3 regions of the Clostridium sp. JNZ J1-5 genome follow, and region 2 is predicted to be linked to each of the others. Evidence: predicted binding sites of a transcription regulator. Region 2 holds the regulator's gene; each other region holds the start of a gene.
The links. The regulator HrcA, encoded in region 2, represses chaperone genes, less so after heat shock. The targets are predictions, from matches to a motif close to TGTTAGCACTCNNNNNNNNNGAGTGCTAACA.
Positions count from the first base shown of each region.

Region 1: groES (co-chaperone GroES) is a predicted target of HrcA. The motif match lies at 4,171-4,201, and genes of this name have one in related genera.
Region 3: htpG (molecular chaperone HtpG) is a predicted target of HrcA. The motif match lies at 4,673-4,703, and genes of this name have one in related genera.

Region 1 covers NZ_CM132773.1:2,665,747-2,677,115, reverse strand. Annotated here, with positions in the region: purine riboswitch at 25-122, opposite strand; gene ACWW38_RS12910 (EAL domain-containing protein) at 334-2,085, shown strand; gene groL (chaperonin GroEL) at 2,134-3,762, opposite strand; gene groES (co-chaperone GroES) at 3,831-4,115, opposite strand; gene ACWW38_RS12895 (TIGR01906 family membrane protein) at 4,467-5,111, shown strand; gene ACWW38_RS12890 (4Fe-4S dicluster domain-containing protein) at 5,203-6,702, opposite strand; gene ACWW38_RS12885 (DNA-3-methyladenine glycosylase family protein) at 6,916-7,794, opposite strand; gene ACWW38_RS12880 (FTR1 family iron permease) at 7,980-8,678, opposite strand; gene gltA (NADPH-dependent glutamate synthase) at 8,884-10,275, opposite strand; gene ACWW38_RS12870 (sulfide/dihydroorotate dehydrogenase-like FAD/NAD-binding protein) at 10,275-11,183, opposite strand.
Region 2 covers NZ_CM132773.1:457,899-469,267, reverse strand. Annotated here, with positions in the region: gene lepA (translation elongation factor 4) at 1-1,622, shown strand, start outside; gene hemW (radical SAM family heme chaperone HemW) at 1,653-2,783, shown strand; gene hrcA (heat-inducible transcriptional repressor HrcA) at 2,988-4,043, shown strand; gene grpE (nucleotide exchange factor GrpE) at 4,055-4,672, shown strand; gene dnaK (molecular chaperone DnaK) at 4,723-6,567, shown strand; gene dnaJ (molecular chaperone DnaJ) at 6,663-7,805, shown strand; gene prmA (50S ribosomal protein L11 methyltransferase) at 7,931-8,866, shown strand; gene ACWW38_RS02320 (16S rRNA (uracil(1498)-N(3))-methyltransferase) at 8,885-9,640, shown strand; gene mtaB (tRNA (N(6)-L-threonylcarbamoyladenosine(37)-C(2))-methylthiotransferase MtaB) at 9,640-10,941, shown strand; gene ACWW38_RS02310 (histidine triad nucleotide-binding protein) at 11,018-11,362, shown strand.
Region 3 covers NZ_CM132773.1:1,295,574-1,306,942, reverse strand. Annotated here, with positions in the region: gene ACWW38_RS06190 (suppressor of fused domain protein) at 1-153, shown strand, start outside; gene ACWW38_RS06185 (hypothetical protein) at 350-505, shown strand; gene ACWW38_RS06180 (suppressor of fused domain protein) at 471-1,376, shown strand; gene ACWW38_RS06175 (suppressor of fused domain protein) at 1,440-2,513, shown strand; gene ACWW38_RS06170 (transposase) at 2,616-3,563, shown strand; gene ACWW38_RS06165 (TerD family protein) at 3,917-4,534, shown strand; gene htpG (molecular chaperone HtpG) at 4,754-6,634, shown strand; gene ACWW38_RS06155 (GNAT family N-acetyltransferase) at 6,698-7,243, shown strand; gene ACWW38_RS06150 (DUF1905 domain-containing protein) at 7,344-7,625, shown strand; gene ACWW38_RS06145 (MerR family transcriptional regulator) at 7,796-8,560, shown strand; gene ACWW38_RS06140 (ArsR/SmtB family transcription factor) at 8,643-8,981, shown strand; gene ACWW38_RS06135 (EFR1 family ferrodoxin) at 9,053-9,841, shown strand; gene ACWW38_RS06130 (amino acid ABC transporter substrate-binding protein) at 9,978-10,793, shown strand; gene ACWW38_RS06125 (amino acid ABC transporter permease) at 10,817-11,369, shown strand, end outside.

The sequences.
Region 1 (11,369 bases), 1.4 Mb from region 2:
GAAATTAATGCATCTTTTTTTAAAAAATATGCAATAACCACTCATAGTCGGGAATTTACGGCTCCCGGTAGAGACTCCTTGCCATATTCAAGGTATATATAAGTGAAGCAAATGCTAAATATTAAATTATGTTATGTCTTATTTTATTTTAGTTTTTGAATTTTGTCAATTTGTTTCTATCATTTTTTGATAATAAACTTGCATACTAAAACAAGGCTTGTTAACTCCTTATTAACTGATTATTAACACAATTTTACTTATAATCTAATATTTAAATAATATATAATATTTAATAATAATTCTTACTATTAAATATAAGAGGTGCATAAGTTTATGGAAACTTTTAATGAATTAAATAAAATTTTAAGTACAGGAAGTATAACCACAGTTTTCCAACCTATAGTATCCTTGAATGATGGAAATGTAATTGGATATGAAGCCTTAAGCAGGGGACCAAAAGACTCCCCCCTTTACTATCCAGATAAATTATTTCAATCAGCTTCAGCCTATAATAAATCTTGGGAATTAGAATCTTTGTGTAGAGTTAAAGCATTAGAAAAGGCTCATAATATAGATTGTGATAAATTATTATTTATAAATGTAGATCCTCTAATCTTTAAAGATGATAAGTTTAAAAAAGGCTTTACGAAAGAATTCTTGATCAAACATAAGATATCACCTGCATCTATAATATTTGAAATAACAGAAAAGACAGCAATAGAAGATTATACTGGTTTTAAAAGAGCTTTAGATAACTATACAGAGCAAGGTTATCAGATAGCTATAGATGATACTGGTTCAGGATATTCTGGTCTTAAAACACTATACCAGACTAAACCTCACTATATAAAAATAGATATGGATTTGATTCGGGATATTGATAAAGATTATTTTAAACAAGCTCTAATAAAATCTCTAGTAACCTTTGCAAAATCAACTAATATGAAAGTAATTGCAGAAGGAATAGAAACTGAAGCTGAATTATGTACATTAATAAATTTAAATGTTTATGCCGGTCAAGGATTCTTTATTCAAAAGCCATCTGAAAACTTTGATTTAGCTTCAGATAAATCTAAAGAAGCTATAATTAAATATAATAAACTAAAAAACACTAGAAATAATTTTGGAAATCACTGTATAGGTGAAATCAGTAGCTTTCAACCTTCCTTTTCACCTGATGTTTCTTGTGAAAAAATAAAAAATTATATTGATAAATCCAATACACGAGGTGTTTGTATAGTAAAAAAAGATAAGCCTGTAGGGCTAATCATGAAATATTCTTTGGACTCAGTAATGGCATCACAATACGGCTTCTCAGTTTTCTCAAAACGTCATATCGCCTTAATAATGGATAATTCCCCTCTAATAGTAGACTATAACACTCCCGTAAGCGAAGTTTCTAAAATTGCTATAGCAAGGGAAGATTCTAAAGTTTATGATTGTGTTATTGTTGTGAAAGACTCCAATTATTATGGACTTGTAAGTATAAAAGACCTTCTAGAGTTCACTACAAAACTTGAAAGAAATTACGCCAAAGAATTAAATCCACTAACTGGACTCCCCGGAAATGCCATAATCGAAAAAATTTTAAACGACATAAGGACTTTAAGCAGCAAATGCTGTGTTTTATATTTTGATTTAGATAATTTTAAAGCCTATAACGATGTATACGGCTTTGAAAATGGAGATAAAATACTTAAATTTACATCAGATCTATTAAAAAGTAATTTAAAAAAATTCTTTCCTTATAATAGCTTTCTAGGTCATATTGGAGGAGATGACTATATATGCGTAATAGAAAACACTATAGATAAATGTGAAGAGTTATGTAATAAGTTATTGATAGACTTTGATAAAAATATGCTTTCTTTTTTTAATGAAAGAGATATCCTCAATGGATATATAGAATCTACAGATAGACAAGGTAATAGAGCACTATTTAATATAACCTCTCTTTCTATAGCTGGGTTATATGGAAGCTTTAATAATTTTTCAAGCAGCGAAGAGATTGCAAAATTAGCAACCAAAATAAAAAAAGAAGCAAAATCCATAAAAGGAAGTTGTAAAGTCATAAAATTAATATAAAAGAGGTTCTTAGATTCAAGAACCTCTCTATATATCTATCATTTAATTTTAGTACATTCCATCCATTCCCATTCCGCCCATTCCTGGTACTGGTGCTGGGTTCTTTTCTGGAATATCAGCTACAACACATTCTGTTGTTAAGAATGTAGCTGCAACAGATGAAGCATTTTGAAGTGCTGATCTTGTAACCTTAGTTGGATCTACTATACCTCTTTGAACCATATTTACATATTCTCCACGTAATGCATCGAATCCTACTCCTGGATCACTATTCATTATTTTTTCTATAATTACTGATCCTTCAAGTCCAGCATTTGAAGCAATTTGTCTTACAGGTTCTTCAAGAGCTCTCTTTATAATTTCAATACCAACTTTAACATCAGCATTGTCTGCTGTGAGTTTAGCAACTTCTTTTATAGCATTAACGTATGCTGTTCCACCACCTGCAACTATACCTTCTTCTACAGCTGCTTTAGTAGCTGCTAGAGCATCTTCTATTCTTAATTTTCTTTCTTTCAATTCTGTTTCAGTTGCAGCACCAACTTTAATTAGGGCAACTCCACCAGCAAGTTTTGCTAATCTTTCTTGTAATTTTTCTCTATCGAATTCTGAAGTAGTTTCTTCTATTTGTCTCTTAATTTGAGATACTCTTTCTGAAATCTCTAGTTTATTTCCCTTGCCATTAACTATTGTAGTGTTTTCTTTAGATACTTTTACGCTTTCAGCAGTTCCAAGCATATCTAAAGTTACATCTTTAAGATCTCTTCCTAATTCTTCAGCTACAACTTCTCCACCTGTTAGTATAGCTAAATCTTGAAGCATTTCTTTTCTTCTATCACCAAATCCTGGAGCTTTTACAGCTACGCAAGTAAATGTTCCTCTTAATTTATTAACAACTAATGTTGCTAGAGCTTCTCCTTCTATATCTTCTGCAACTATTAATAATTTTTTTCCTTGTTGAACTATTTGTTCAAGTATTGGAAGTATTTCTTGTATGTTAGATATCTTCTTATCAGTTAATAAGATATAAGGATTATCTAATATAGCCTCCATTTTTTCTGCGTCAGTTACCATGTATGGACTTAAGTATCCTCTATCAAATTGCATTCCTTCAACAACTTCAAGCTCAGTTGCCATTGTTTTTGATTCTTCTACAGTTATAACGCCTTCATTACCTACTTTTTCCATAGCATCAGCTATTAATGTTCCTATTTCTTCATCAGCAGCTGAAATAGAAGCAACTCTTGCTATATCTTCTTTCCCATCAACTTGCTTTGATCCTTTTTTAATTTCTTCAACTGAAACATCAACAGCTTTCTTTATTCCTTGTCTTATAAGCATTGGATTAGCTCCAGCTGTAACATTCTTTAATCCTTCTCTTATAATAGCTTGAGCAAGTAATGTAGCAGTTGTTGTTCCATCTCCAGCTACATCATTTGTCTTTGTAGCAACTTCTTTAACAAGTTGAGCTCCCATATTTTCATATGGATCTTCAAGCTCTATTTCTCTAGCTATGCTAACACCATCATTTGTTATAAGTGGTGCACCAAATTTTTTATCTAAAACAACATTTCTTCCTTTAGGTCCTAATGTAATTTTAACTGCATCAGCTAATTTATCTACGCCTTTTTGCATTGAACGTCTAGCTTCTTCGCCAAATAATATACTCTTAGCCATCTAAAAAACCTCCTTATTTTTGCTATATACTAAATATACACTTTTCATATTCTATTTTCTATTATCCATTACTCTACTATAGCTAATATATCATCTTGTCTTAATATTGTGTATTCTTCTCCATCTATCTTAACTTCTGTTCCTGCATATTTAGAGAATAATACTTTGTCTCCAACTTTAAGTTCCATTCTTACTTCTTTTCCATCTACTATTCCGCCAGGTCCTACAGCAACAACTTCTGCTTCCTGTGGTTTTTCTTTAGCACTTCCAGGTAACACTATACCGCTTTTTGTTGTTTCTTCAGCTTCTAATCTTTTAATTACAACTCTGTCCCCAAGTGGTTTTATTCTCATACAAAACCCTCCTTATGTAATTTTTTTATATTTTATTTTAATAGATTTTATAATCTGTTAGCACTCATTAACCTTGAGTGCTAATACAATTATAATAATAATTTATACTAAATTTAATATCAAATTCCATGTTTTAACTTATATCATGATTTAACCCATTTAATTAAAATTACAATGAATTATCACTTTAATTCATATTATTTCTTTTATTTACTATGTATTTAATTATTATTAAAAAATCATTAATTATTCTTTTTACCTAAATAAATGATTAACTTGATTATATTCTCACATCTATGTTAATACTTCAATTAGTTAATTAAAAATATTGAACACTATGAGGTGAATATTTTGAAAAAGATATTAAATATAAGCTGTTTTAGTGAAATTCTACTTTCAATTTCAATCTCATTACTTATAATAATCCTGGCTGTAAAACTAACTTTAAATTTTAAAGCCATATATTACTATAGTATAGTAGACTTAGATTTGCCTTCTTCTTCAAACCTAAGTGTTAGTGAAATAAAGAAAAACTACAATTATATAGTAGATTATATGCAAAGCCCAAATTATGAATTTAAATTACCTACTCTCCCATATTCCAAAGAAGGTAAAATTCATTTTGAGGAAGTAAGAAATATATTTTATCTATTCAATAAGTTAGCATACATTCTATTTTTCGCCATAATTTTATTATTTATTCTTAACTTGAAAAATCACCGACATACATTTTTAAAATGTTCTTCTATTATACTTATAATTTTTCCTATATTAATTCTTATACCATTCGCCATAAACTTCGATAAAAGCTTTACATTATTTCATAAATTAGCTTTTAATAATGATTATTGGCTTCTAGACCCTAACCTTGATCCAATAATAAATATAATGCCTCAAAAATTTTTCTTTAATTGTTCCATTTTCATAGTTATGATACTAATTTTAAATAGCTACATATTATATAGAATATACAGAAAGTGTGTTTATCTTAAATAAATAGTCCAGAAGTTTTATGTAACTTCTGGACTATTATTATTATATGGAAACTCCTTGTCGTTCCTCCAAGGAGTAAGCGATTCACTCAAAATTAAAATTTTGGTTCACTGTTTAAGTTTATATCCTTAAATTTTATTAATTTTTCGTTTGAAATTACCTGCTGATTTTTAGCTTCTTTGCTAAACTTATTTAGCGGCGCTTTTGTTTTCTTTTGACAGCATACAGTTGCTGCTCCTCCAATACATCCACCTTCACACATCATTCCCTCAAAAAAGTTTCCTGGAAGCTTTCCATTTTTAGCTAATAACATAAACTTTCTAAGGTTTGAATATCCACTTATTTTTACAGGATTAAATTCTACTTCTATATTCTTGCTCTTAATAAAGTCTTCCACAGCAGCGCTTAGTCCTCCACCCTGAGCAAATCCTCTACCAAAAGATGATGCATCATTAACTTCTACGTCTTCAAATTCTTCTAGTTCAACTTCATATGCTCCAAATATAGCTTCTATCTCTTCAAAAGTTAAAACATAATCTACAGCATCCTTTAGATTTTCTCTTCTAATCTCACTCTTTTTAGCAGTACATGGTCCAATAAATACAACTACAGCATCTTTATCTTCCTTCTTCACTAATCTTCCTGTGGCTACCATTGGTGAAACTGTATTTGATATCTTGTCTACTTGATCCGGGAACTTCTTCTCTATATATGAAACAAATCCAGGACAGCAGGAGTTTGTCATGTAACTATCTCCTCCTTCCATTCTTTCAACAAATTCTACAGCTTCATGAGCAGTTACTGCATCCGCTCCGCAAGCAGCTTCTATCATATCTCTAAATCCAATAGATTTAATTGCAGACTTAATTTGTCCAACTGTTATATTTCCACCAAATTGTCCAGTAATTGAAGGAGCTACAACAGCATATACTTTTTTATTGCTTTTTAAAGCATCTATTACTGGAACTATATAGCTTCTATCTGATATAGCTCCAAAAGGACATGCTGACATACATGCTCCACAATCAATACAATCTTTTTTGTTTATCATGGCTCTTCTATCTTCTGGATCTATAGCTAGTGCCTGTGTAGGACATACTGTCTTACAAGGTCTCATAACTTCTGAAATAGCATTGTATGGACATGCATTTTTACACAATCCGCATTCTTTACATGCATCTTGATTAATATAAGCTCTTCCATTAATTCTTGTTATTGCATTAGCATTACAAACTTCCATACAGCTGTGTTGTAAACATCCTCTACATGCTTCTGTAATAGTATATTTATTAATTGGACATCTATCACATGCAGCTTCAATTATATACATTATTTGATCATCATCTTTTGCTTCTATTAACTTTCCAGGTCTGTCTCCATTTGGTATATATCCAGCTGCTAACTTTGCTCTCTCTTTAACAATAGCTCTTTCATGATATACGCAACATCTATATCTAGGTTTTTCTCCTTTTATTATATTGTAAGGTACTATTTCAAGTTCTTCTTGATTTATTTTGCCATCCTTAGCTAACCCCGCCACTTCTTTTAAAACTTCATATTTTAACTTTTTTAATTCTGTTTCAAAAACAGCCATATCCTATTACCCCCAAAAATATTACATTTTTCTAGATGCTAATCCACCTTTACTAATTTAAATTCCTTTATTATTATAACAGATACTTATTATAAATAGAATAAATTTTTTATAACAGTTTATATATTTTATAGAAACACATTATATATTTACTATCTAAAAAGACTGCTAATAATTTATTATTATCAGCAGTCTTTTTTAACTCTATATAAACTATATCTTTATATTATTTTCTCTAGCATAAAAAAATAAATATTGTTGAGCAAAGCCTGAAAACTCGCCGAATTTTTCTCTTGCAAAATCTCGCATTTTTTTCAATGATACATCTGGTGCTAAGTAAAAGTGCTGCATAGCTCTCTTAACCCATACATCTACTGGAAATGCTGAGTATTTTCCCATGGAAAATAGCATTACGCAATCTGCCACTTTTGGACCTACCCCGCTTATATTCTGCAATTCTTTGTGACACATATCATCCTCTAGATTTTTTATATAATTAAGATTAATCTCACTATTTAATATTCTATCTATAGTATCTTTAATATACTTAGCTCTAAAGCCTGTTCCACATTGTTCTAGTTCTTCAATAGTACAGTTTTTTAATTTTTCAACTTTTGGAAATGTATAGTAAGTTTTATTTTTGTATTCTATTTGATTTCCCCACTTTTTCGATATATTATTTATTGCTCTTTTTATCATTGGTATTCTATTATTAGCGGATATTATAAATGAAATCAATATTTCAAAAGGTTCTTGTTTTAAAATTCTAATACCTTTGCCAAATTCAATGGAACTTTTTAATATAGGATCCTTATGCAAGACTTCTTTTATTGTTGAATAATCTCTATATAAATCAAAGTAATTGCACCATATGTTTTCAAAATCTTCTTCTGTACAATTATAAATAATCACATCTTTATCTTTTTTTTCTACTTCAATTACTTTTTCAAAAGCCACTCCTATGTAATTACCATCTTCTTGTTTTTCCCACCTAAAACATTGCCCACAATCAAATATATGAGTAAGTTCAAAATTTTCAACATCTTTTATTATTATTCCATCTTTAAAACTATCTATATAGTTAAAATCCATAATTACACCTCATTTTCTATACTCTATAATATTATATGTTAGTCAAAATTTGAAACTATTGCAAGTTTTTTAGTTAAGTTAACAATTATTATTATCTATAATTCCATTATATATGTAAAATAACCTATGGTAAATTGAATAACATCTTCTAGTGATATACTACTAAAAGATGTTATTTAACTAAATTAAGGTTTTCTTATATATTTTTTTATTGTTCTTTTAGCAAAAACAAACATTAAAGGTCCTATGAATATTATTTTTCCAAACAGCTCTGCATTTTTAATGTTTGGCAATATATATACTAACCCTTCTCCCAGTAACTCTCCCCCTATAATTATAAGCATAAAGGTTAATATACTAAATAATAATTTTACATTCAGTTTAATAGTTGTTTTAAATAAGATAAATGTTAGTGAAAGCGAGCAAAACAGTCCAATGACTATAGAAGCTGCCATCTTAAATGGACTGCTTAATGTTACTGGTACTACAAAAATAATTATCTCTACCCCTTCTCTAAACACATTTAAAAATGCTATTAAAAAGATGCTCCTCCATTTTAACTCTATATTATAAATTTCTTCTTGATTTATTTTCAACCCTTTATCTTGTTTAAATATCCAAACAATATTATATAGAACTAAAGCTGCTAAAAAAATCATCATAGCCCCTTGAAAAGCTTGTCTCATATACCCTTCTAGACTATTAACTTGCCCAATTAACAAACTACCTACAATAATACTTAATACAACACCAGCTATACATCCTACATATATATACTTTTCTAAATCATCCCTTTTTATTTTGTGAAGGTAAATCAATAGCGGCACTATTAGTAGTAATGCTTCAAGTGATTCTCTAAAAGTAATTATTATTGAAGAAGCCATATTATCACCTCATTTAGTGTCTTATTATACATAATATTAATTTCACTAGCATTTGCCACTACAAAATTATTAAACTCTCAATTTTATAAAAGTTAACGGTAATTTTACATAAAATCATCATTAACTTCTAATATAAATAAAAATGAGATTATCCAGTATTTTCACATCACTGAATAATCTCATTATGAATGGCTAAAACTTATTTTTAGGCTCTTTTACTAATTAGAAACTCATCAATGGCTTTAGCTGCTTTCTTACCAGCTTCCATTGCAAGTATAACTGTTGCAGCTCCGGTTACAGCATCTCCACCAGCAAATACTGCATTTTTCGATGTCTGTCCTGTCTTTTCTTCTGCAACTATACATCCCCATCTATTAGTTTGTAATCCTTCTGTTGAAGACGATATAAGTGGATTTGGTGAAGTTCCAAGGGACATTATAACTGTATCTACATCCATTACAAATTCTGAATCTTTAATAACCTTAGGACTTCTTCTACCTGATGCGTCTGGCTCTCCAAGTTCCATTTTCACGCATTTCATACCTTTAACCCACCCTTTTTCATCAGCTAGTATTTCTACCGGATTAGTTAGTAGGTCTAAAATTATTCCTTCCTCTTTTGCATGATGAACTTCCTCCACTCTTGCTGGAAGCTCTTCTTCTGATCTTCTATATACTATGTGAGTTTCTGCCCCAAGTCTTAAAGCAGTTCTTGCTGCATCCATAGCAACATTTCCGCCACCTACCACAGCCACCTTATTTCCAACCTTAACCGGTGTTGCATAGTCTTCTTTATAGGCTTTCATTAAATTGACCCTTGTTAAAAACTCATTTGCTGATAATACTCCATTAAAATTCTCACCAGGTATACCCATAAATTTAGGAAGTCCTGCTCCCGATCCTATAAATACGGCATGAAAGCCTTCTTCTTCCATAAGTTTATCTATATTAGCTGTTCTACCCACTATTACATTAGTTTCAATCTTAACTCCCAATGATTTAATATTTTCGATTTCAGTTTTAACTACTGTATCCTTAGGAAGTCTAAATTCTGGAATACCATATACTAAAACTCCACCTGGCTCGTGAAGCGCTTCAAATATTGTAACATCATAACCTTTCTTAGCTAAATCACCAGCACAAGTAAGCCCAGATGGACCACTTCCTATTACTGCAACTTTTATATTTTTCTTTGGTTCAGTTTGTGAAAGATTAATATGATTTTCTCTTGACCAATCTCCTACAAATCTTTCTAATTTTCCTATAGAAACTGGTTCTCCTTTTATGCCTAGTACACATTTACCCTCACATTGTGTTTCTTGAGGGCAAACTCTTCCACATACTGCTGGTAATGAGCTATACTTAGCTATAGTTTTTGCAGCTTTTTCAAACTCTTTATTTTTAATATTTTCTATAAATTCAGGTATATTTATAGAAACTGGACATCCTTTTACACATAGAGGATTTTTACAATTTAAACATCTAGTTGATTCTTCTACCGCTTCATCTTCTGAATATCCAAAAGATACTTCATTGAAGTTAGTTGCTCTTACTTTTGCATCTTGTTCTCTTACTGGAACTCTCTTCATTCTATCCATTATATATTACCTCCACAACATCCGCAGCCTCCACCATTTTTATGATGATGTGGTTCTTCTCCTTGTTGTTCCTGCTTAATTTTCTCTCTTCCTTCTTCTGTTTTATACATGCTCTGTCTTCTCATAGCTTCATCAAAATCTACTAAATGGCCATCAAACTCAGGTCCATCTACACAAGCAAATTTTGTAGCTTCCCCTACAGATACTCTACAAGCTCCGCACATTCCTGTACCATCAACCATAAGAGGATTCATGCTTACAATTGTCTTAATTCCATATGGTTTGGTAGCAAGTGCAGCAAATTTCATCATTATTATTGGACCTATAGCTACAACTAAATCATACTTTTTTCCTTCATTATCTACTAAATCCTTAAACTTTTCTGTAACTAACCCTTTAAATCCATAAGAACCGTCATCAGTTGTAACATATACATTTTCTGCTACAGACTTCATTTCATCTTCTAAAATTAATAATTCTTTGGTTCTAGTTCCCATTATTACATCAGCTTTTACTCCATGATTGCGTAGCCATTTTACCTGTGGATAAACAGGGGCAGCTCCTACACCACCAGAAATAAATAGTATTTTTTTATCTTTCAATTCTTCAATATCTTCACTTACAAACTCAGAGGGTTGACCAAGTGGACCTACAAAGTCTTGAAAGCTATCTCCTTCTTCATATTTTGCCATATCTAGAGTCGAACGACCAACTGCTTGATACACAATTGTAACAGTACCATTATTTTCATCATAGTCACAAATTGTAAGAGGCACCCTTTCCCCCTTTTCATCTGTTTTTACTATTACGAATTGCCCTGGCTTAGCTGACTTTGCTACTCTTGGTGCTTCTATGTCCATTAGGTATATATTAGGTACTAACAGCTTCTTTTTTACAATTTTAAACATAATTCCACCCCATATTCTATTTATTTATTAAACTTATCATAAAGTTTATTAGAATTTCAAGTTCTAAAATGTTTATTTATACACAAATTTTATGTATATAATATAGTTTTATACTAATAATACGCAACTTTACATACTAATCCTGTATATTTATTCTTAACTATATGACAAACTTCACTTTATATT
Region 2 (11,369 bases):
AAGCTGCAAGATTGATTTATAAAAGAGATAGTGGAGAAGAATATATACTAAATTTAATTGATACACCAGGACATGTAGATTTTAATTATGAAGTTTCAAGAAGTCTTGCTGCCTGTGAGGGTGCTATATTAGTAGTAGATGCAACCCAGGGAATACAAGCACAAACATTAGCAAATTGCTATTTAGCGCTAGATCATGATTTAGAAATAGTACCAGTTATAAATAAAATTGATCTGCCAAGTGCAAGGCCAGATGAAATTAAACAGGAAATAGAGGACGTCATTGGAATTGAAGCCCAAGATGCTCCGCTAGTTTCAGCTAAAACTGGATTAAACATTAAAGATGTATTAGAAGCCGTAGTAGAAAATGTACCTGCACCAGAAGGAGATGAAGAAGCTCCTTTAAAAGCATTAATATTTGATTCATATTATGATAGCTATAAAGGTGTAGTATGCTATGTTAGGATTAAAGAAGGTGCAGTAAAAGTAGGTACTGAGATAAAATTTATGGCAAGTGGAAAAGAATATGACGTAACAGAAGTAGGTGTGTTTACACCAGGCTTCTTGCCTATGAATCAACTTAGTGCTGGGGATGTTGGATATATAACTGCTTCTATAAAGAATCTTGGAGATGCTGCAGTAGGAGATACAATAACTGAAGCGGAAAGACCTGCTGAAGAACCATTAGAAGGATATAGACCAGCCATACCAATGGTTTTTAGTGGTATTTACCCTGTAGACGGGGCTAAATACGATGAACTAAAAGAGGCATTAGAAAAGCTTAAAATAAATGATGCCGCTCTATCTTTTGAGCCAGAGACATCAATAGCATTAGGATTTGGATTTAGATGTGGATTCTTGGGATTATTACACATGGAAATAATTCAAGAGAGAATAGAAAGAGAATTTAATTTAGATATTATAACAACTGCTCCTTCTGTTATCTATAAAGTATATAGAAGAGATGGAGAAATGTTAGAAATTACAAACCCAACTAATCTGCCAGATCCAACAGAAATAGAGTTTATGGAGGAACCTGTAGTTAAGGCTTCTATAATAACTCCTTCAGATTATGTAGGGTCAGTTATGGAACTATGCCAAAATAGAAGAGGTACATTTATAGATATGCAATATATTGAAACTACTAGAGCAGTACTTAATTATTATATACCTCTAAATGAAATAATATATGACTTTTTTGATACCTTAAAATCAAAAACAAGAGGATATGCTTCTTTAGACTATGAATTAAACGGATATAAACAAGCTAAGCTTGTAAAACTTGATATGCTGTTAAATGGAGATGTAGTAGATGCGCTATCAATGATAGTACCAGAAGAGAAAGCATATCAAAAGGGTAGAGGTATTGCTGAAAAACTTAAAGAAGTTATACCAAGACAAATGTTTGAGGTTCCTATTCAAGCTGCTATAGGTGCTAAAATAATTGCCAGAGAAACAGTAAAGGCAATGAGAAAAGATGTTCTTGCAAAGTGCTATGGGGGAGATATTTCAAGAAAGAGGAAGCTTCTTGAAAAGCAAAAAGAAGGTAAAAAGAGAATGCGTCAAATCGGTAGCGTAGAAGTGCCGCAAGAAGCATTTATGTCAATTTTAAAGGTTGACTAATAGAATTATATTAGAATGGAGCTAACAAATATGGGTGATAGTGTTTCTTTATATATACACATTCCATTTTGCAAACAAAAGTGTTTATATTGCGATTTCCCATCTTTTTGTGGGTTTGAAGGTGAAATGCTGAACTATGCAAAAGCTCTTTCTAAAGAAATAGACAGTATAGGAAATGAAAAGATTAGAACTATATTTATAGGTGGGGGAACTCCCACCTATTTATCTTTAGAAGGCTGGGAAATAATTAAAAATAGCATAGCTAATTTAAACAAAGCTGAAGGATTAGAGTTTACAGTAGAAGGAAACCCGGGAACTTTCAGTGAAGAAAAATTAAAGCTTTTCAAAGAAATGGGAGTAAATAGAATTAGTATAGGACTGCAGGCATGGCAGGATGAACACCTTAAGGCATTAGGAAGAATACATTCAAATGAAGAATTTATAAAAAGTTTTCAATTGTCAAGAGAGTTAGGTTTTAAAAATGTAAATATAGATTTAATGTTTGGACTTCCAAATCAGGATTTGCAGGATTGGAAAGAAACTCTAAGAGAAGTTGTAAAATTAGATCCGGAACATTTGTCTTGCTATAGCTTGATTATTGAAGAAGGAACTCCTATATATAGATTATATGAGGCGGGTAAATTGAATTTACCTGAAGAGGAAGTAGAAAGAGATATGTATTCATATACTCTAGATTTTTTGAAGTTGAATGGATATTTTCAATATGAAATTTCCAACTTTTCTAAACATAATTTTCAATGTAAACATAATTTAGTTTATTGGAATCTCCAAGAGTATATTGGATGTGGTTCATCGGCTCATTCATATAAAAATGGGTTTAGGTATAGAAATGTAGAAAATATTGAAGAATATATAAAGGCTATTAATAGCAATGGCAATGCTATAGCAGACAGGAAGAAGAACACAATAGAAGATGACATGGAAGAATTTATGTTTATGGGACTCAGAAAGATAGAAGGAATTTCAATTAGTGAATTTGAAAGAAGGTTTAGTACACCTATATCTAAAGTGTATGGTAAGGTTATTTATAAATACAAAAATAATGGATTAATGAAAGAAATAGATGGATACTTATCACTATCTCCAAGGGGTATAGAAGTATCTAATATGATTATGAGTGATTTCATATTGAATTGTTAAAGGTTGGATAAAATCTTGAGAAAAAGCGAGTATTTACAAGAAAAGAAAGAATGAGTGAGAAATTTTAGTGAAAATAGATTAATTACGTAAAAAAGATGATATTGACAAAAAAATATTTGAGTGATAAGTTTAAATCGTAGTCGTTAGCACTCAATCAGTAAGAGTGCTAATAAATGAGGTGATCTTTTGAATAAGTATTTAAGTATGGATGAGAGAAAAATTAAAATACTTGAAGCTATTATCCAGGATTATATTATCACTGGAGAACCAGTGGGTTCAAGGACTATAGCTAAGAAATATGATTTAGGTGTAAGTTCAGCTACTATAAGAAACGAAATGTCTGACTTGGAAGAGATGGGACTAATTGAACAGTTGCATACTTCGTCGGGTAGAAAGCCATCAGACAGCGGTTATAGACTATATGTTGATAAACTTATTCAAGTACCTAAGTTAACACCTCAAGAAGAGCTAATGATAAAAAAAGAGCTTATTGATGAGGCTCTATACGAGGTGGATAAGATTGTAAAAAGAGCTATAACACTTTTGTCGGAGCTTACTAAGCTTACTTGTGTTGTTAGAACTCCATCTGTAAGAAATAGTGCTATTAAATTAATTCAACTTTTGAACATAAATAGCAATAGTATTCTTGTTGTAATAATAACTCAAAATAACATGATATATAACAATATAATAAGAATTAACAAACCTATAAGTAGTGAAATGATTCAAAAATTATCAAATATGTTAAATAACAATCTTGCTAATTTAACAATTCAAGATATAAATTTAAGAGTGATAAATGAATTAAAAGTTCAACTTAAAGGGTATGAAGATATTTTTGATGCAATTATTTCTACACTTTATGATGCACTAAGTAAAGCTGATAATAGTGAGATTTTCTATGAAGGTGCTGCTAATATATTTAATTATCCAGAGTACAATGATATAGAGAAGGCAAGACAATTTTTATCACTAATAGATGATAAAGACACTCTAAGACAGCTATTCAGTAGTAATGCCTTTGAAAGATCTAAAAGTGGAAATGGTTTTGTTATCAGCATTGGAAAAGAAAACTTTATTAAAAATGCCCAAGATTGCAGTATAGTTTCAGCAATTTATAGTCTTGGAAATCAGCCGCTGGGAACTATTGGTGTTATTGGACCAACAAGAATGCAATATTCTAAAGTTATTTCACTATTAACTGAATTTGTTGGTACCTTAAATGAAAACATAGGGCAAATATATATTGATGATAGGTAAGAGGTGAAGAAATGGATAACAATGAGAATTTAACTGAAGAGAAGGAATTGTTTGAAAATGAAACTCTCGAGGAAGCAGAAGTAAATGAAGATAGGGAATTTGAAGAATTAGAAAATAGCACAAATGAAGATAATGATGTAGAGAATGCAGAAAATTTATTAGATCAATTAAAGGATGAGAATAAGAATTTATTAGATGAAAACAAGAAATTGCAAAATGAATTAGAAGCCATAAAAGATAGACTTCTAAGAGTAAATTCTGAGTATGACAACTTTAGAAAGAGAACTGAAAAAGAAAAGAAAGCTATATACACAGATGCTTGCTCAGATATTTTAAAGCACATGTTGCCTGTATTTGATAACCTTGAAAGAGCAGTGTCAGCTGAAGGAAATGCTGATGATCTCAAAAAAGGAATAGAAATTACAATAAAACAATTTGAAGAAGCTTTTAAAAAGTTAGATGTAGAAGAGATAAGCACTGATGGAGAATTTGATCCGAATTATCATAATGCTATTATGCATGTTGAAGATGATAACTTTGGAAAAAATCAAATAGTTGAAGTTTTCCAAAGAGGATTTAAAAGAGAGGATAAAGTTTTAAGATTTAGCTTAGTTAAGGTTGCTAATTAGCCTAAATTACTTATATATAAATACTTAGTATAAATTAGGAGGTAAACAAAATGGGAAAAGTAATAGGAATTGACTTAGGAACAACAAATTCATGTGTATCTGTTATGGAAGCTGGAAATCCGGTAGTTATAGCTAATGCTGAAGGTGCTAGAACAACACCATCAGTTGTAGCATTTAAAGATAATGATGAAAGACTTGTAGGTCAAGTTGCAAAAAGACAAGCAATTACAAATCCTGATAAAACTATAATATCAATAAAAAGACATATGGGAACTGATTATAGAGTGGATATAGATGGTAAAAAATATTCACCAGAAGAAATATCAGCAATGATACTTCAAAAGCTTAAAGCTGATGCTGAAGCATATTTAGGTGAAACAGTAACAGAAGCTGTTATCACAGTTCCAGCGTATTTTAATGACAGCCAAAGACAAGCAACTAAGAATGCTGGTAAGATTGCTGGCCTTGATGTTAAAAGAATAATAAATGAACCAACAGCAGCATCTCTTGCTTATGGTCTTGATAAGATGGATACAAATCAAAAAATATTTGTATATGACTTAGGTGGAGGTACTTTTGACGTATCTATACTTGAACTTGGTGATGGAGTATTTGAAGTTAAAGCTACAAATGGAAACACAAAATTAGGTGGAGATGACTTCGACGAAAAAGTAATGAATTATATAGCTGATACTTTTAAAGCTGAAAATGGTATAGATTTAAGAAATGATAAAATGGCTCTTCAAAGATTAAAAGAAGCAGCAGAGAAAGCTAAAATAGAATTATCATCTTCAACAAAGACAAATATTAATTTACCATTCATAACAGCTGATGCTACAGGTCCTAAACATATAGATATGGATTTAACAAGAGCGAAGTTTGATGAATTAACAGCAGATTTAGTAGAAGCGACAATTGAGCCTATGAGAAAAGCATTAAGTGATGCAGGACTTTCAATAAATGATATAGATAAAATTGTATTAGTTGGTGGTTCAACAAGAATACCGGCTGTTCAAGAAGCAGTTAAGAAGTTCACAGGAAAAGAACCTTCAAAGGGAGTTAACCCAGATGAAGTTGTTGCTATGGGAGCAGCAATTCAAGCAGGTGTATTAACTGGTGAAGTTAAAGATATATTACTTCTTGATGTTACTCCTCTTACTCTTGGAATTGAGACAATGGGTGGTGTTGCAACTCCATTAATAGAAAGAAATACAACTATTCCAACAAGAAAGAGCCAAATATTCTCAACAGCAGCAGATAACCAAACTTCTGTTGAAATTCACATAGTACAAGGCGAAAGAAAGATGGCTTCAGGTAACAAGACTCTTGGAAGATTCCAATTAACTGATATTCCAGCAGCACCAAGAGGAATTCCACAAATAGAAGTTACATTTGATATAGATGCTAATGGTATATTAAATGTTTCAGCTAAGGATAAGGGAACTGGAAAAGAAGCTAACATTACAATTACAGCTTCAACAAACTTAAATGACGACGAAATAGATAGAGCTGTAAAAGAAGCTGAAAAGTTTGCAGAAGAAGATGATAAGAGAAAACAAGAGGTAGAAACTAAGAATAATGCTGATTCAGTGGTTTATCAAACTGAAAAAACTTTAAAAGATTTAGGAGATAAGGTATCAGCTGAAGATAAAAAGAATATTGAAGAAAAATTAGAGGCTTTAAAGAAAATTAAAGATGGCAGTGACATTGACGCAATTAAGAAGGCTACTGATGAAGTAACAGAAGCATTCTATGCAGTATCATCAAAACTATATCAACAAGCTGGAGCAGAGGCAGATCCTAATATGGGTGGTGCTAATAATACTTCTGCTAACCAAGAACCAAAAGATGATAATGTAGTAGATGCAGATTTCAAGGTTGAAGAAGACAAGTAAATTGTGTATAATGAAAAAGTCATATAGTTAAGGGATGGTTTATTAGCCTTCCCTTAATTTGGGTTTGAAAAAGCAATAGGTGGTGAAAATTAAGGATGGCTAATAAAAACTATTATGATATTTTAGACATATCAAAAGAAGCTAGTGATGAAGAAATAAAGAAAGCTTATAGAAAGCTTGCTATGAAATACCATCCTGACAGGAATCAAGGTAATAAAGAGGCAGAGGAAAAGTTTAAAGATATAAATGAAGCATATCAGGTTTTATCTGACCCTCAGAAAAAGGCTCAATACGATCAGTTTGGAACTACAGATTTTAGTGGATTTGGAGGTCCTGGTGGTGATGGAGGCTTTGGCTTTGATTTTTCGGGAATGGGAGGATTTGAAGATATATTTGACAGTTTCTTTGGAGGATTCTCATCAAATAGGCAGAGAAGAAATGGGCCAGAGAGAGGTGCGGATCTTGAGTACACTATTAACTTAACTTTCAATGAAGCAGTTTTCGGAGTAGAAAAGGAAATATCTATATCTAAAAACGAAAAGTGTGAAACATGCAGTGGTACTGGAGCGAAGCCAGGTACAAGTCCAAAGACCTGTGATAAGTGTGGAGGAACTGGCCAAGTTAGAAGTCAAAGAAACACACCACTTGGAAGTTTTGTAACAACTGGTACTTGTGATAAGTGCGGGGGAACAGGTAATGTAATAGATAGCCCATGTTCTACTTGTCATGGAAAAGGTACAGTAAGAAAGAATAAAAAAATAAAGATTAATATACCTGCCGGTGTTGATACAGGTAATGTATTGCCTCTTAGAGGACAAGGACAGCCTGGAAAAAACGGAGGCCCTAATGGAGATTTATATATAAATATTAGAGTAACGCCACATCAAATGTTTATAAGAAAAGGCTTTGATATATATATAGATGAACACATAAGCTTTGGAAAAGCTGTTTTAGGTACAGAACTTAAGGTTCCAACTATTGATGGAGATGTTAAGTATAAAGTACCAGCAGGAACACAGCCAGGAACAGTTTTTAGATTAAAAGGAAAAGGTGTTCAAAAGGTAAATGGTCATGGAAGAGGAGACCAGTATGTGAAGCTTATTGTAGATGTTCCAAAGAGCATAAATGATAAACAAAAAGAAGCATTAATAGCCTTTATGGAAGCTAGTGGTGAAAAAGTTTCAGAAGGAAGCGGTAAAGAATCCTTTGTTGATAAAATTAAGAAAAATTTCAAATAAAGAAACTTGTTTCTCTCTTTAGGGAGAAACAAGTTTTTTAAGTTTACAAATTTGTATCATGTGGATTATAATAAAATAATATGTGCGGCCAAAGAATTATAAAGTTAAAAGGAGAGGTTCTAGGCATGGATAAACAATGGTTAGAAATTGAAATTGTTACTAGTAGTGAGGCAGCTGATGCTGTAACAGGTATATTGTACAATACTGGAGTTCAAGGAGTAGCTATAATAGACTCTAAAGATGTAGAGGAAAAAAAGCAAAGCTCAGATGGATTTGATTGGGTAGAAGTAGATTTCTTAGAAATAAAAGATGGAGCTATAGTAAAAGCTTATTATAAAGAGGATGAAAAATTTAATGAATATCTTCAATATGTGAAAGAAAGCGTTATGAATCTAGAAATGTTTGGGCTAAATAAAGGAGAAGGAAAAATCACAGTTAAGAAGGTAAATGAAGAGGACTGGGAAAATAACTGGAAGGTATATTATAAGCCTACTAAGGTTGGGAAGAGAATAGTAGTTAAACCTACATGGGAAGAATACGAAAAATCAGAGGATGAAGTTATAATAGAATTAGATCCTGGTATGGCTTTTGGAACAGGAACTCATGAAACTACTAGACTTTGTATGCAGGCTCTTGAAAAATACGTGAAGAGCGATTCTACTGTGTTTGATATAGGAACAGGATCTGGAATACTTGCTATTACTGCTGCAAAACTAAATGCAAAGAAGGTTATAGGAGTAGACCTTGATCCAGTGGCTGTAGACGCAGCTAAAGAAAACGTAGGTTTAAACAATTTAAGTAATATAGAAATACTTTACGGAAACCTAATGGATGTTGTAGATGGCAAAGCAGATATTGTAGTAGCAAATATTCTTGCTGATATAATCAAAATACTAGCAGAAGATGTTAAAAAATTTGTGGTAGAAGGCGGATGTTTTATAGCCTCAGGAATCATTTTGGATAGAAAAGATGATGTAATAGAAAAACTTAATGAATGTGGATTTAGCATAGAAGAGGTAAATACAGATGGTGAATGGTGTTGTATAGTTGCTAAGGCTTAAGAAAAGGAGAATTCAGCCATGCATAAGTTTTTTGTAAATATAGACAAAATATATGACAATAAAGCTATAATTGAAGGCGATGATGTAAAACATATATATAAGGTTTTAAGATTAAAAGAAGGAGAAACAGTAAATATAAATAATTGTAATGGAGAAGAATTTCTTGGTACTATAGAGAGTATAAGCAAAACTAAGGTAGAAGTTAAACTGTCAAATAAGCTAGAAATAAATAATGAAAGCCCTATTGACATTTATTTATATCAGGGCCTTCCAAAGTCTACTAAGATGGATTTGATAGTGCAAAAATGTACAGAATTAGGAGTGAAAGAAATTACTCCTGTAATAACTGAAAGAGTTATATCTGCCTTAGGAGATATAAAAAAAGATAATAAAAAAGTAGAAAGATGGAATAGGATAGCTTTTGAAGCTTGCAAGCAAAGTAAGAGAACTCTAATACCAAATATTAATGATTCTATAGAATTTATAGAACTTTTAGATAACTTAAAAGAAATGGATTTAATAGTAGTAGCATATGAAAATGCTGAAAATTACGGAATAAAGCAAATGGTTAGAGATATAAATAAGCAAGTTAAAAAAATAGCAGTAATAATTGGACCAGAAGGTGGATTTGAGGAAGAAGAAATATTGAGTTTGAAAAATCTAGGTGCTTATATTGTAACGTTGGGTCCAAGAATACTTAGAACTGAAACTGCAGGATTTACTTGTGTAAGTTTGCTTATGTATGAATTGGGAGATTTAGGAGGAGAAATTTAATGAAGGTTGCTTTTGCTACATTAGGGTGCAGAGTAAATCAATACGAATCAGAAGCAATGGCTGAAAAGTTTATTAAGAGCGGATATGAAGTAGTATCTTTTGATGAAATAGCTGATGTATATGTAATAAATACTTGTACTGTTACAAATATGAGTGATAAAAAATCACGTCAAATGATATCAAGGGCAAAACGAAAGAACAAGGATGCTATAATTGCAGCCGTTGGTTGCTATGCTCAAATAGCACCTGATAAGATATCTGAGATAGGGGATGTAGATGTAGTTTTAGGTACTAGAAATAAGGGAGAAATAGTCTATTGGGTAAATAGAGCTAAAGAAGAAGAAAATCCTATTATTGCAGTTGGAGATGTTTTAAAAAATAGAGTATTTGAAGATTTGAGAATAGAAGAATATCAAGATAAGACTAGAGCCTTTTTAAAGATTCAAGATGGATGTAATAATTTTTGTTCCTATTGTTTAATTCCTTTTGCTAGAGGTGCAGTATGCAGTAAATCTCCTGATGTAGTGGTAAAGGAAGTAAAGGAATTAGCTAAACATGGGTTTAAAGAAATAATTCTGTCTGGAATAGATATATCCTCTTATGGAGCAGAATTAGAAGGGGACTGGAATCTATTCCGTATACTTCAAGAAATTGATAATATAGATGGTGTAAATAGAATAAGAATAGGTTCAATAGGACCAGAAGCCTTCCAGGAAGGCATAATTAAAGATATGGGCAAATTAAAGAAATTATGTCCGCATTTTCATTTGTCTCTTCAAAGTGGATGCGATGAAACATTAAAAAGGATGAATAGAAAATATAATACAGAACAATATAAGAATATAGTAAATTCACTTAGGGATAGCATTAGTGATGTTTCCATAACAACAGATGTAATTGTTGGATTCCCGGGAGAGACAGAAGAAGAATTTGATATAACCTATAAATTCTTAAAGGATATAAAGTTATCTAAAATGCATATATTTAAGTTTAGTCCAAGAACGGGGACTAGAGCAGCGCTTATGGAAAATCAAGTTGATGGTAATATAAAAGATGAGAGAAGTAAGGCTCTTATAAAACTTAATAAAGAAAATGAGAAAGAGTTTATGGAAGGTTTTATAGGAAGAAACATGGAAGTTTTGTATGAACAAAAAAGTAGTGATATAGAATCTAGTTATGAAGGATATACACCAAACTACATAAAGGTAATAGCTAAGTCTGAAAAAGATTTAAGAGGAAAAGTTATACCTACTAGATTAAATAAAATTGCTGATGATTATATTGCTGGAGAAATAATTTAAGAAAAAAGTAAATTTTTTAGAAGGAAAAATAATAATAATGTTGAATATAAAACACATGGGTAAGGAGGTGATCAGCATGGAAGATTGCATCTTCTGTAAAATTATTAATGGAGAAATCCCTTGTAAAAAAGTGTATGAAGATGATATAGTGCTAAGCTTTGAGGATATTAATCCAGCAGCACCAGTGCATGTCCTCGTAGTACCTAAAAAACATATAAAGGATTTAAATGAATTAACAAGTGATGACTTAAACATAATGTCTCATATTTTAGGAGTAATTAAGGATATTGCAAAAAAGATGAATATCTGCGAAAATGGATATAGGGTAGTTGTAAATTGTGGCAAAGACGGAGGTCAAGAAGTACCACATATTCATTTTCATATATTAGGTGGAAAAAGTTTAAGTTGGCCACCAGGCTAGCTATATG
Region 3 (11,369 bases), 840 kb from region 2:
ACATTAATAAATGTTTACAACGTTATTCCTTTATATAAAGAGGAAATGGACTATAAATTAGAGAATGGAATGGACGCATTATTTGATAAATTATCAGAAGTTGAAGGAAACGGCTATTGGATTGATTCTTCTAGAAAGAATGCATGCAAGTAATTTAGTGATACTTATTTTTTAACGAAATCAGTAATAAATTTTGATGAATATTAATTCTCTATATTATATATTAAATCATGAAGCTTGCACATACTTTGAAGAAGAACATCTTTTTTTATAATCAATATGGTGTGTTGGTTCTCAAGAAAAAATAAGGCTTATGAACGCCTCATAAATAGCCGAGGAGGAATAAAAAGTGGGATTTAGAGATTTATTTAATAAGAAAAAGGATACAGAACCAAAGGTGTTAATAGAGTCCAATTCTCCCAACTGTAATATTCAAGCTATTGTTGAGGAAGATAATAGATGTCCAAACTATGATGGCTGGCAAAGCACCAATGTTACCGTCTGATTATTGTTCACATTCAAATGGTGCCGAAAGATTAGATTCATCTAAACTTGAAATAGTTTGGCTTGAGGAGGGAGACGGGGCTGCATTATTATATAATGAAGAAATTTTATGTGTTATTCCAAGTTGGTCAAGTTTACAGTGTCCAGGATATTCAAGAGATTGCATTAAAGAATCTGAATTTGCATGGCCACTAGGAAATTCTTCAGATAATGTTTTATTTGAAAGAATAAAAAAAGCAAAAGAATTCTGGGACAATTGGAATGAAGATTCGTGGAGCGAAATTCAGACAGCATATCTTACAGAAATTGAAAAGAATCTTGGAAAGTATGATAAGTATTATGCTATTGATGGGGGGCATTGGCCTCCAAAGGCAATGGTTACAATCGAGAAAGGAAATTTAACATATATACTCACTGTGGGAGTCTCAGTAATACCTCAACCTAAGGTTGAATTATATCATGAAGACCCAAAGCAATATAGGCGGTTTGAATTTGGTTTTGTGATAGAAACCGAACTTTTCAATAAAAATAAAAATGACATTTTAAGTTATATAAGCGCTCAAACTACACTTCCTTGGAAGTGCTTAACATGGCTAGGACATGGACATACTGTACCTTGTAATCAGATATGTCAAGATTCCGGAGAATTTCCTTTTATTCTGTTATTGAGCAATAATATATGTGATAACTTACCAACTGTAAATTATCCAGCATATAAAGAAGATCCAATTAATATTTTATGGATAGTACCAATAACTAATGCAGAAAAGAGATATACCGAAGAAAATGGCAGCGAATCAATGATAAAAAATTGTTCAAAAGATATAGAAAGTTTATGGATTTTTAGTGGAAAAAATAAGTTCAATATTTAAAAGAGCGTAAGAATTAAGATTGGGAAAATTTATTTATAGAAAATCCTATAAGGAGGAATTTTTATGTGTAAAGAAGATAAAACAGAAGAAGTGCAAGCTATAGGATGGCAAGCAATTGATGATGCTTTAAAAAATATGTATGAAAATCAAGAACCTAAACATTATGGAACAGTGATACCATATTCCTTGGGAGGAAATGATCCTCTACAAGGAATAAGTGTTTATGAAAGAAAGGACCCTATTCCACATTGGCATTTTGTTACATATGGATTTTCAGAGCTTTATGAAAAAGAATGGGAAGACCCAGAGCATAGTGGATACGGATTTGAACTTACTTTTAGATTAAAAAAAGGTGATTCAGATACTGAACCACCAAATTGGGCGTTGAATTTCCTTCAGAACATTGCAAGATATGTATTTTCAACAGGAAATTATTTTGAAGCAGGTCACTATTTAAATGCTAATGGACCAATTGCTGCTGGGACAGATTCATTGATTGGGTCTATAACTTTTATAGAAGATCCAGAATTACCAGCTATGGATACACAAAATGGAAGAGTTGAGTTTTTACAAATAGTAGGTATAACTGTAGATGAGGAAGATGTAATAAAGTGTTGGAACAGTACTGAAGTTTTAAAGGTATTTTCTAAATATATGCCGCTATATATAACTGATTTAAATAGAGATTCTTTACTAAATAATGAAGAGATAAAAGCATTAATAGAAAAGGGTACTGAAAAAGACGGATCAAATACAGGAACATTATTTAATGATAAGCTTTCTTGGAAAGAGAGTAAAGGATTGCTTACAGGGAAAAGGTATGAAATCACTATAGGTGCGCACCAAGCTGAAACTATAGGAAAAGTTTTAAAAGGCCGTATTTTGAAGGAGAGAGAGTTATATCTTATTGGGAAGAATAACAATATAATTATTAATTATTCAAAAGAGCCAGAAGTTAAAATTAACGAAAATAATTTAGAGCTTAAGATAAGTAAAGAAACAGCAATTGAAATAGCTTCTGAATTAATTCCAAAGGAAAAAAGTTTTACTTTAAACACAATGAAAAAGATAAAATTTAAAATAGAGAAAACAGAAATAAAAGATCAAAAAGGCAATGTAGTACAGGTTATTGGTTAAAATCAAGGGAAAGTTGGGGACGGTTAACCTATTATCTAATTTAGAATGTTGAATAAGCACCTTATTTCATGTCAATAATTCAAATAATAATCATGAAATGAGGTGCTTTTATTGCCTAGAACCGAAAGAAAAAAAGCTGATAATGCCATATACCATGTAATGATAAGAAGTATAAGTGAAGTAAAACTTTTCAATAATAGTAGCGATAAGGATGAATATCTAAAGCAAATGAAATACTACCAAAAGATTTATAAATTCAAAGTATATGCTTATTGTTTAATGAATAATCATGGGCATTTTATAATAGATTCTAATGGAGCGGACATATCAGAAATAATGCATTGTTTAAATTTTAAATACGCTATAACATTTAACCGGATGCACAAAAGACATGGGCATCTATTTCAAGATAGATTTAAAAGCAAAATAGTGGATTCAGATAGATATTTGATTGTATTATCTGCTTATATCCACAATAATGTATTAAGTATAAGAGAATATGAAAATTGTCCAGAAAAATATAAATACTCAAGCTTAAAAGTGTATCTTGGCCTTGAAAAAGATACAACAGGATTGTTAGATGAAGCATTTATAATGCAGATTTTTAGCAAAAATGTAAAAAAAGCAAGAGAGAAATACGCTAAATTAGTATATCTATGTGATGATAAAAAAATAAAAAAAGAACTAGAATTTGAAGATGAAAAAACAGAATATAGAAGTGAAAGAAAAATAATAATAAGAAATTTTAGAGCAGAGGAAATATTAGAATTTTTAGCAGAAGAAACAGGAATAAATAAAACAATGGTATTTGTAAAAAATAACAGAAAAGCTAAGATTATAAGAGCCTTAGCAACACTGATAATGAGAAGTCTTTGTAATTATAAATGTAAAGATATAGGGAAAGTTATAGGCAATATAACTCAATCCAGAGTATCGAAGCTTTGCTCTATTGGAGTTGATATTATATCTACAGAAGAAAGATATAAAAATATAATAGAAAAATTTATTTTAAAGTATGGAAACTCTAAGGTGGTAGGGCTTAGTACTTAATTTTTAAATAGATATAAAGAAATTTTTAATCTTCTTAGAAAGAATCTTTTATTTTAGATTTGATAAAAGATTTTATTTGTGTTCCTAAAATAAATACGTACAAGCTCTTTCATGAAAAGAAAGGATATAATATAGATAATAAACATAAAAAATTAATGAAGTGGTCAAATAAACAATAAGATAGAGAGAAGTTATAAGGTGAAAGAATAAATTTAGATATTTAATAAACAAAACTAAAAAATTAACCGTCCCTTCTTCCTTTTTCTCCTCTAAGATTAAAAGGGATATTACACTTGTTTGTAGAATTTTATGTTTGTAGAATTTTATATAGAAAAGAATGGGAGGTAAAAAGAATGACAATAGAATTAAAAAAACGTGGAGAGAAGATAGTACTTACTAAGGATGAAAGAAAGAGCTTAGGACAGATAACTGTAAATCTTAACTGGAATCAAAAAATTGAACAAGCTAGTAAAGGATTTTTTGCAAAGCTATTAGGCGGCGGTAACAATTCTATAGATTTAGATTTAGGATGTTTATATGAATTAAAGAATGGAACTAAGGGTGCTGTTCAAGCTTTAGGTAATGCTTTTGGATCGCTTAGTAGTCAGCCTTATATACAGCTTGATGGTGATGATAGAACTGGAGCTAATTCAGAGGGAGAAAACCTAAGAATCAATGGAGATAAGGTAGCAGAAATTAAGAGAATATTAGTTTACGCTTTTATATATGAAGGAATACCAAACTGGGCTCAAGCAGATGGAGTGGTTACATTAAAACGCTCTAATGGTGAAGACATAGTAGTTAAAATGGATGAGCACGATAATGGGAAAATTATGTGTGCTATAGCTTTATTAACAAATCAAAATGATGAAACTTTCAGCTTTGAAAAGATTGTTAAATATTATAATGGACATGAAGCTATGGATAGAGACTTTAATTGGGGAATGAAGTGGAAAGCTGGAAGAAAATAATCTATTAGCATTCTAATTTTATGACAAGGATCGGCTCCAGATTGAAGATGAAAAAACAAAATATATAATCTAAAGGAGTAAACATTCAATTAAGAACATATTGACATAGTATATAAAATGTGGTATATAAAAATTAAGAATTAGCACTCACTAAAAGAGAGTGCTAATGATTATGTATGACTATATAATAGTAGTTTTGCTTTGAAAGGGGAGATTTACTTGGAAAGAAAAGAATTTAAGGCAGAGTCTAAGAGATTATTGGATTTAATGATTAACTCAATTTATACTCATAGGGAGATATTTTTAAGAGAATTAATTTCTAATGCTAGTGATGCGGTGGATAAGATTTATTACAAGGCATTAACGGATAGTTCTTTAAACTTTGATAAGGATAATTACTATATTAAAGTAATTCCTGATAAGAAGAACAGAATACTTAAAATTTCTGATACTGGTATTGGAATGACAAAAGAAGAACTTGATAACAATCTTGGTGTTATTGCAAAGAGTGGATCTTTAAAATTTAAAAAAGAAAACGAATTAAAAGATGGATATGATATAATTGGTCAATTTGGTGTAGGATTCTATTCTGCATTTATGGTAGCGGACACTGTTACTGTTATAAGTAAAGCGTTTGGTAGTGATGAAGCTTATAAATGGGAATCTAAAGGGATAGATGGCTATACTATTGAACCATGTGAAAAAGACTCCTATGGTACAGATGTTATATTAAAAATAAAAGAAAATACTGAAGATGAGAATTTTGATGAGTATCTAGAAGAATATAAATTAAAATCTATCATCAAGAAATATTCTGATTTTATTAGATACCCAATAAAAATGGATATAACCAGCACAAGACTTAAAGAAGGAAGCAAGGAAGAGTATGAAGATTATACTGAGGAACAGACTGTAAATAGTATGGTTCCTATATGGAAAAAGAATAAAAATGAACTTAAACAAGAGGATTATGAAAAATTTTATTCTGAAAAACACTACGGATTTGATAAACCAATAAAATATATTCACACTAGTGTTGATGGTGCAATAAGCTACAATGCAATTTTATTCATTCCAGAAAAAACTCCATATGACTTCTACACAAAGGAATATGAGAAAGGTCTGGAGCTGTATTCAAATGGTGTTCTAATTATGAATAAGTGTGCAGAGTTATTACCTGATTATTTTGGTTTTGTAAAAGGTATAGTGGACTCAGAAGATTTATCCCTTAACATATCTAGAGAGATATTACAACATGATAGACAGCTTAAGCTTATTGCTAAGAACATAAAAACCAAAATAAAAAATGAGTTAGAAAATATGCTTAAAAATGAAAGAGATAAATATGAAAAGTTCTATGAATCTTTTGGCAGACAATTAAAGTATGGCATATATAGTGAATTTGGAAGTAATAAAGATGTTTTACAAGATTTGTTGATGTTCTATTCATCAAAAGAAAAGAAAATGGTTACTTTAGATGAGTATATTTCTAGAATGCCTGAAGATCAAAAATATATTTATTATGCTGCTGGGGAATCAGTTGAAAGAATCGAGAAACTACCACAAACAGAAGTTATATTAGATAAGGGATATGAAATATTATACTTCACTGACGATGTAGATGAATTTGCTATAAGAATGTTAATGATGTACAAAGATAAGGAATTTAAATCTGCATCAAGTGGTGATTTAGGTATAGAAACAGAAGAAAATGAAAATTCTTCTAGCTCAGATGATAAAGAGAATAAAGAACTATTTGAGGATATGAAAAACATTTTGTCAGGTAAAGTTAAAGATGTTAGAGTATCAAAAAGGTTAAAAAACCATCCTGTATGTTTATCGAATGATGGTGAACTTTCAATTGAAATGGAAAAAATACTAAATTCCATGCCTAATAGTGAAAGCATAAAAGCAGATAAAGTTTTAGAAATAAACATAAACCATGATGTTTTCAAATCAATAAAAGAAGCTTATAAAGAAGATAAGGATAAACTTAAACTATATACAAACTTACTATATAATCAAGCTCTACTTATAGAAGGGTTACCTGTTGAGGATCCTGTAGAATTTACAAATAATATTTGCAAAATAATGATATAAAATAAAGCCACTTTCAAATATACTAATTTGGAAGTGGCTTTTATAAGAAAGTAAGTAGCTAAAATGATTAATTTTACCCCTTTCTCTAGTATTGAGACAGAAAATTTAATATTAAGAAGAATGGATTATAATGATATTAAGGATTTATTCGAAATGAGAAGAAATCCACAAATGAACGAATATACAGATACAAAAATAGAAGAAAGCATGGATGAAACTAAAGCTTACATAGATAAAATGAATAAAGGTATTGATGAAAATAAGTGGATCATATGGGCAATTCAACATAAGCAATTAAATAAAGTTATTGGATCTATTTCTATATGGAATATTAATGAAGAAGAAGCAAGCGGTGAATTAGGATATGGAATGATTCCGGATTTTCAAGGAAAAGGTTTGATGAAAGAATCATTATTAAAAGTAGTTGAATATGGTTTTAATGTGGTGAATTTAAAGGAATTAAAGGCCTATACAGAAAAGAACAATGCTAAATCAATTAAACTTTTAAAAAGATGCAATTTTGATGAGATAGATAGAGTTGATGAGGAAGGGTATTTTAATAATAGGGTTTATTCTATGATAGTATATAGATTAGAAAATAAATGTTGATAAATAAAATTAAATGAATATGCTTAGATTTGTTATAATATAAAATATATTTTTAAGAATCAGAAGAGGTTTAGAAATAATTAAGAATGGATGTGAATATATGAGTAAGATATATGAATTTGAAGCTATTATTAAGAAGGTGCCTGATATTGATGGAGCATATGTTGAAATACCATTTGATGTAAAAGCTGAATTTGGAAAAGGACGTGTTCCGGTTGTAGCCACTTTTGATGGTGAGCCATATGAAGGGAGCTTAGTTAAAATGAAAACCCCATGCCATATTATTGGAATTAGAAAAGATATTCGAGCTAGAATTGGAAAGCAGGCAGGGGATGTTATTAAGGTTACAATTGTAGAAAGAACAACAAAAAAGGGACAATAGATGGGAAAGTAGATAGATTTGTGTAAAAACAAATCTACCTACTTTCTTTTTTATTATTTTCATAGTCTTTTATTTCTTTAATATTATAAGTTTTCTAAAAATATTTTCAAACATCAGTTGACATTGACGTTGCGTAAAGGTGTATAGTAATGTTGTCAGGAGGTGAAACCATGGAGTATACAGTGCAAAAGCTAAGTAAACTAGCAGGTATCAGCACTAGGACATTACGATATTATGATGAAATTGGAATTCTTAAGCCGGCAAGAATAAATTCTTCAGGGTATCGAATTTATGGCCAAGGGGAAGTAGATAGTTTGCAGCAAATACTTTTCTATAGAGAATTAGGTGTAAGTCTAGAAAATATAAAGAAGATAGTAACTTCACCTATATTTGATAGCACAGCTGCACTGAAGGAACATCGTGAGAAGCTTCTTGAGAAAAGAAAACAATTGGATATATTAATTGATAATGTGGATAGAACAATAGCTGCAACGGAAGGGAGAATTAAAATGAGTGATAAAGAAAAATTTGAAGGTTTTAAGCAAAAGATGATTGATGATAATGAGAAAAAATATGGGGAAGAGATTAGAGCAAAATATGGTGATGAACAAGTTGATAAGTCAAATAAAAAAATCAAAGACATGAATGAAGAACAATATGCTCAAGCTGAAAAGCTAGGCGTTGATGTGATTAATACACTTAGTAAGGCTTTTGCAAATGGAGATCCTGCAAGTGAGTTAGCACAAAAAGCTGCTGATTTACATCGACAATGGTTAAGCTGCTATTGGGATAGATACTCTAAAGAAGCTCATGCAGGTGTTGCTCAAATGTATGTAGATGATGAACGATTTACAGCATACTATGATAAAAAACAACCTGGTCTAGCAAAATTTTTAAGAGATGCTGTTTTAATCTATACAGGAATGAGAAAATAATTCTAATATAATTTAGGGAGTTAGTAAAGTAACTAACTCCCTATTGACATGTGCACTTGCGTGCACGTATAATTAAGTTATTATGGATAATAAGAATATAAACAACAAAGAATGTATAAATAATATTGAAGAAATATTTGATAATGAACTTTTTAAAGTGTTGTCAGAGCCAATTAGATGTGAGTTAATTAAGTATTTAGCTATAAATGGTCCAAGTGATATTAGCACTATTTCTGAAAACTTCACCCAGGATCGATCTGTTATATCTAGGCACTTAAACCAAATGTATAAGCTTAATATACTTAAAAAGAAAAAGGAGTCTCGTAGAATCATTTATGATTTAAATGCATCAGATTTATTAGGAAAATTTGAGTTTGTAGTTGAGAAAATTAGAAGGTTGGTGAATGATTGTAATTTATAGACTATTTAAGTCTATTTTTTTAAAGCATATGTGCATTTGTGTGCATGTAAACATATTAATGGGGTATTTTTATGGCGACAATTTTTTATTTTACAGGTACAGGAAATTCATTGAGTATGGCTAGAGGAATTGCAGAAAAGCTGAATGCTAATTTAATATCTATAGTTGATGCTATGAGTGAAGAAAAACAGTATAAAGATGAAGTTATAGGGATAGTTGTTCCTGTATATTGTATGGATATTCCTAATATAGTTAAAGAATTCTTAAAAAAATGCAAGTTTTTAAAAAACAATTATATTTTTGCAGTAGTTACTTGCGGTGCTGAAGATGGTATAGCACTGTACAGTATAAAGGAGATATTGGAAAGCAAAGGCTTGAAGTTATCATATGGTTATAAATGCATTCTGCCTGATAATAGTATTGCTTTTCCTACTAATGAAGAAAAAAAGAATAAAATGATTAATGACCAATGTAAATATATAACTAAAATATCTTTAGAAATAGATAAGAGAGTTGTAAATGCAGATAATTTTAAGAAAAGCATTAAAAAATATGCCTTGAAAACAGTATTAGAGAGAGGATTAAATTTAATTTATAAGATTAATAATAAAACAATAGATTATGAAAAGTGTATAAATTGTGGGATATGTGAGAGGGTATGCCCAGTTTCTAATATACATAAGCAGGAGGATAAGTACTTTATTGAAAAGAATTGTGAGAATTGCTTTGCCTGTGCTCAATGGTGCCCAAAGAGAGCCATATCAATGGGTAGGTTAATTCCAAATGATAAAACACAATATACCCACCCAGACATTACTGTGAAAGATATTATGAATCAGAAATCTAAGAGCTATAGTTAGTTAAATTCACAGAGCTATAATAAAGTTTAACAAATGATAAGCATTTTATTTAATAAATTTATTAAAATATATTGACTTTATCGATTTAGCATGTTAAAGTAATAAATATAGTAAGTGATTATAAAAAGCGGGGGATATGAAAATGAAAAAAAGATTAAAAAATATAGTAGTAATGGGGATTATCACAGTAATGGCAATAACTGCTGCAGGGTGCGGCAACAAGCAGAAAAATGCATCATCAGATGCACTATCAAAGGAAAAATTAGTTCTTGGATTTGACGATACTTTCGTTCCAATGGGTTTTAAGGACGATAAAGGAGAGATAGTTGGTTTCGATATAGATATTGCAAAAGAAGTATCAAAAAAAATAGGAAAAGAAATAACCTTCCAACCTATTGATTGGTCTATGAAGGAATCAGAACTTAACTCAGGAAAAATAGATCTAATATGGAATGGTTATAGTATAACAAAAGAAAGAGAAGAAAAAGTAAACTTTACTAAACCATATTTAGATAATAGACAAGTTATAATAACTCTTGCAGATTCTAAGATTAATAGTAAATCTGATTTAAAAGGAGCAAAGGTAGGGGCACAGAATCAATCTAGTGCTGTGGATGCCATAAATAAGGAAGCTGACCTTTTAAAAAGCTTTAAGGATGGTAAAGTTTATACATTTGAAACTAACAATGATGCTTTAATGGATTTAGAGGCAAAGAGAATAGACGCAGTAGTAGCTGATGAGATTTTAGCTAAATATTATATAAGCAAAAAAGGTAAAGAAAAATTCAAAATATTAAAAGATGATTTTGGTAGTGAAGCTTATGCTGTCGGTGTAAGAAAAGAAGATAAAGCTTTATTAGAGAAGATAAATAAGGCATTTGAAGATATGAAACAAGATGGTACTGCTAAGAAGATTTCTGAAAAGTGGTTTGGAGAAGACTTATTTAAATAATAACATTTTAGAGGGGGATTTCCATGAATAACATGATTAACCTATTACCGCAGGTATTTGAGGGACTTAAAGTAACATTGCAGGTATTCATATTAACTTTAGTGCTTTCAATACCTCTTGGAGTATTAGTTGCAACAGGAAGATTATCTAAAAATAAAATAATAAGCAAGGTAACTGGTTTTTATGTACTAATTATGAGAGGAACTCCTCTTCTTTTACAAATTGTATTTATATTCTTTGGATTACCTATAGTAGGAATAAACTTTGATAGATTTCCAGCAGCTATATTTGCATTTACATTGAATTATGCAGCTTACTTTGCAGAGATATTCAGGGCTGGAATATCATCTATAGATGAAGGTCAATATGAAGGAGCTAAAGTTTTAGGACTTCCTCAAAAGCATATATTTTTTAAGATAATACTTCCTCAAGCAACAAAGAGGATATTACCAGCAGTGGCAAATGAGGTTATCACCCTTGTAAAAGACACTGCTTTAGTATATGTAGTTGGTTTAGACGAACTTTTAAAAATTGGAAAGATAGCATCAAATACGCAAGCCTCTCTATTACCATTGG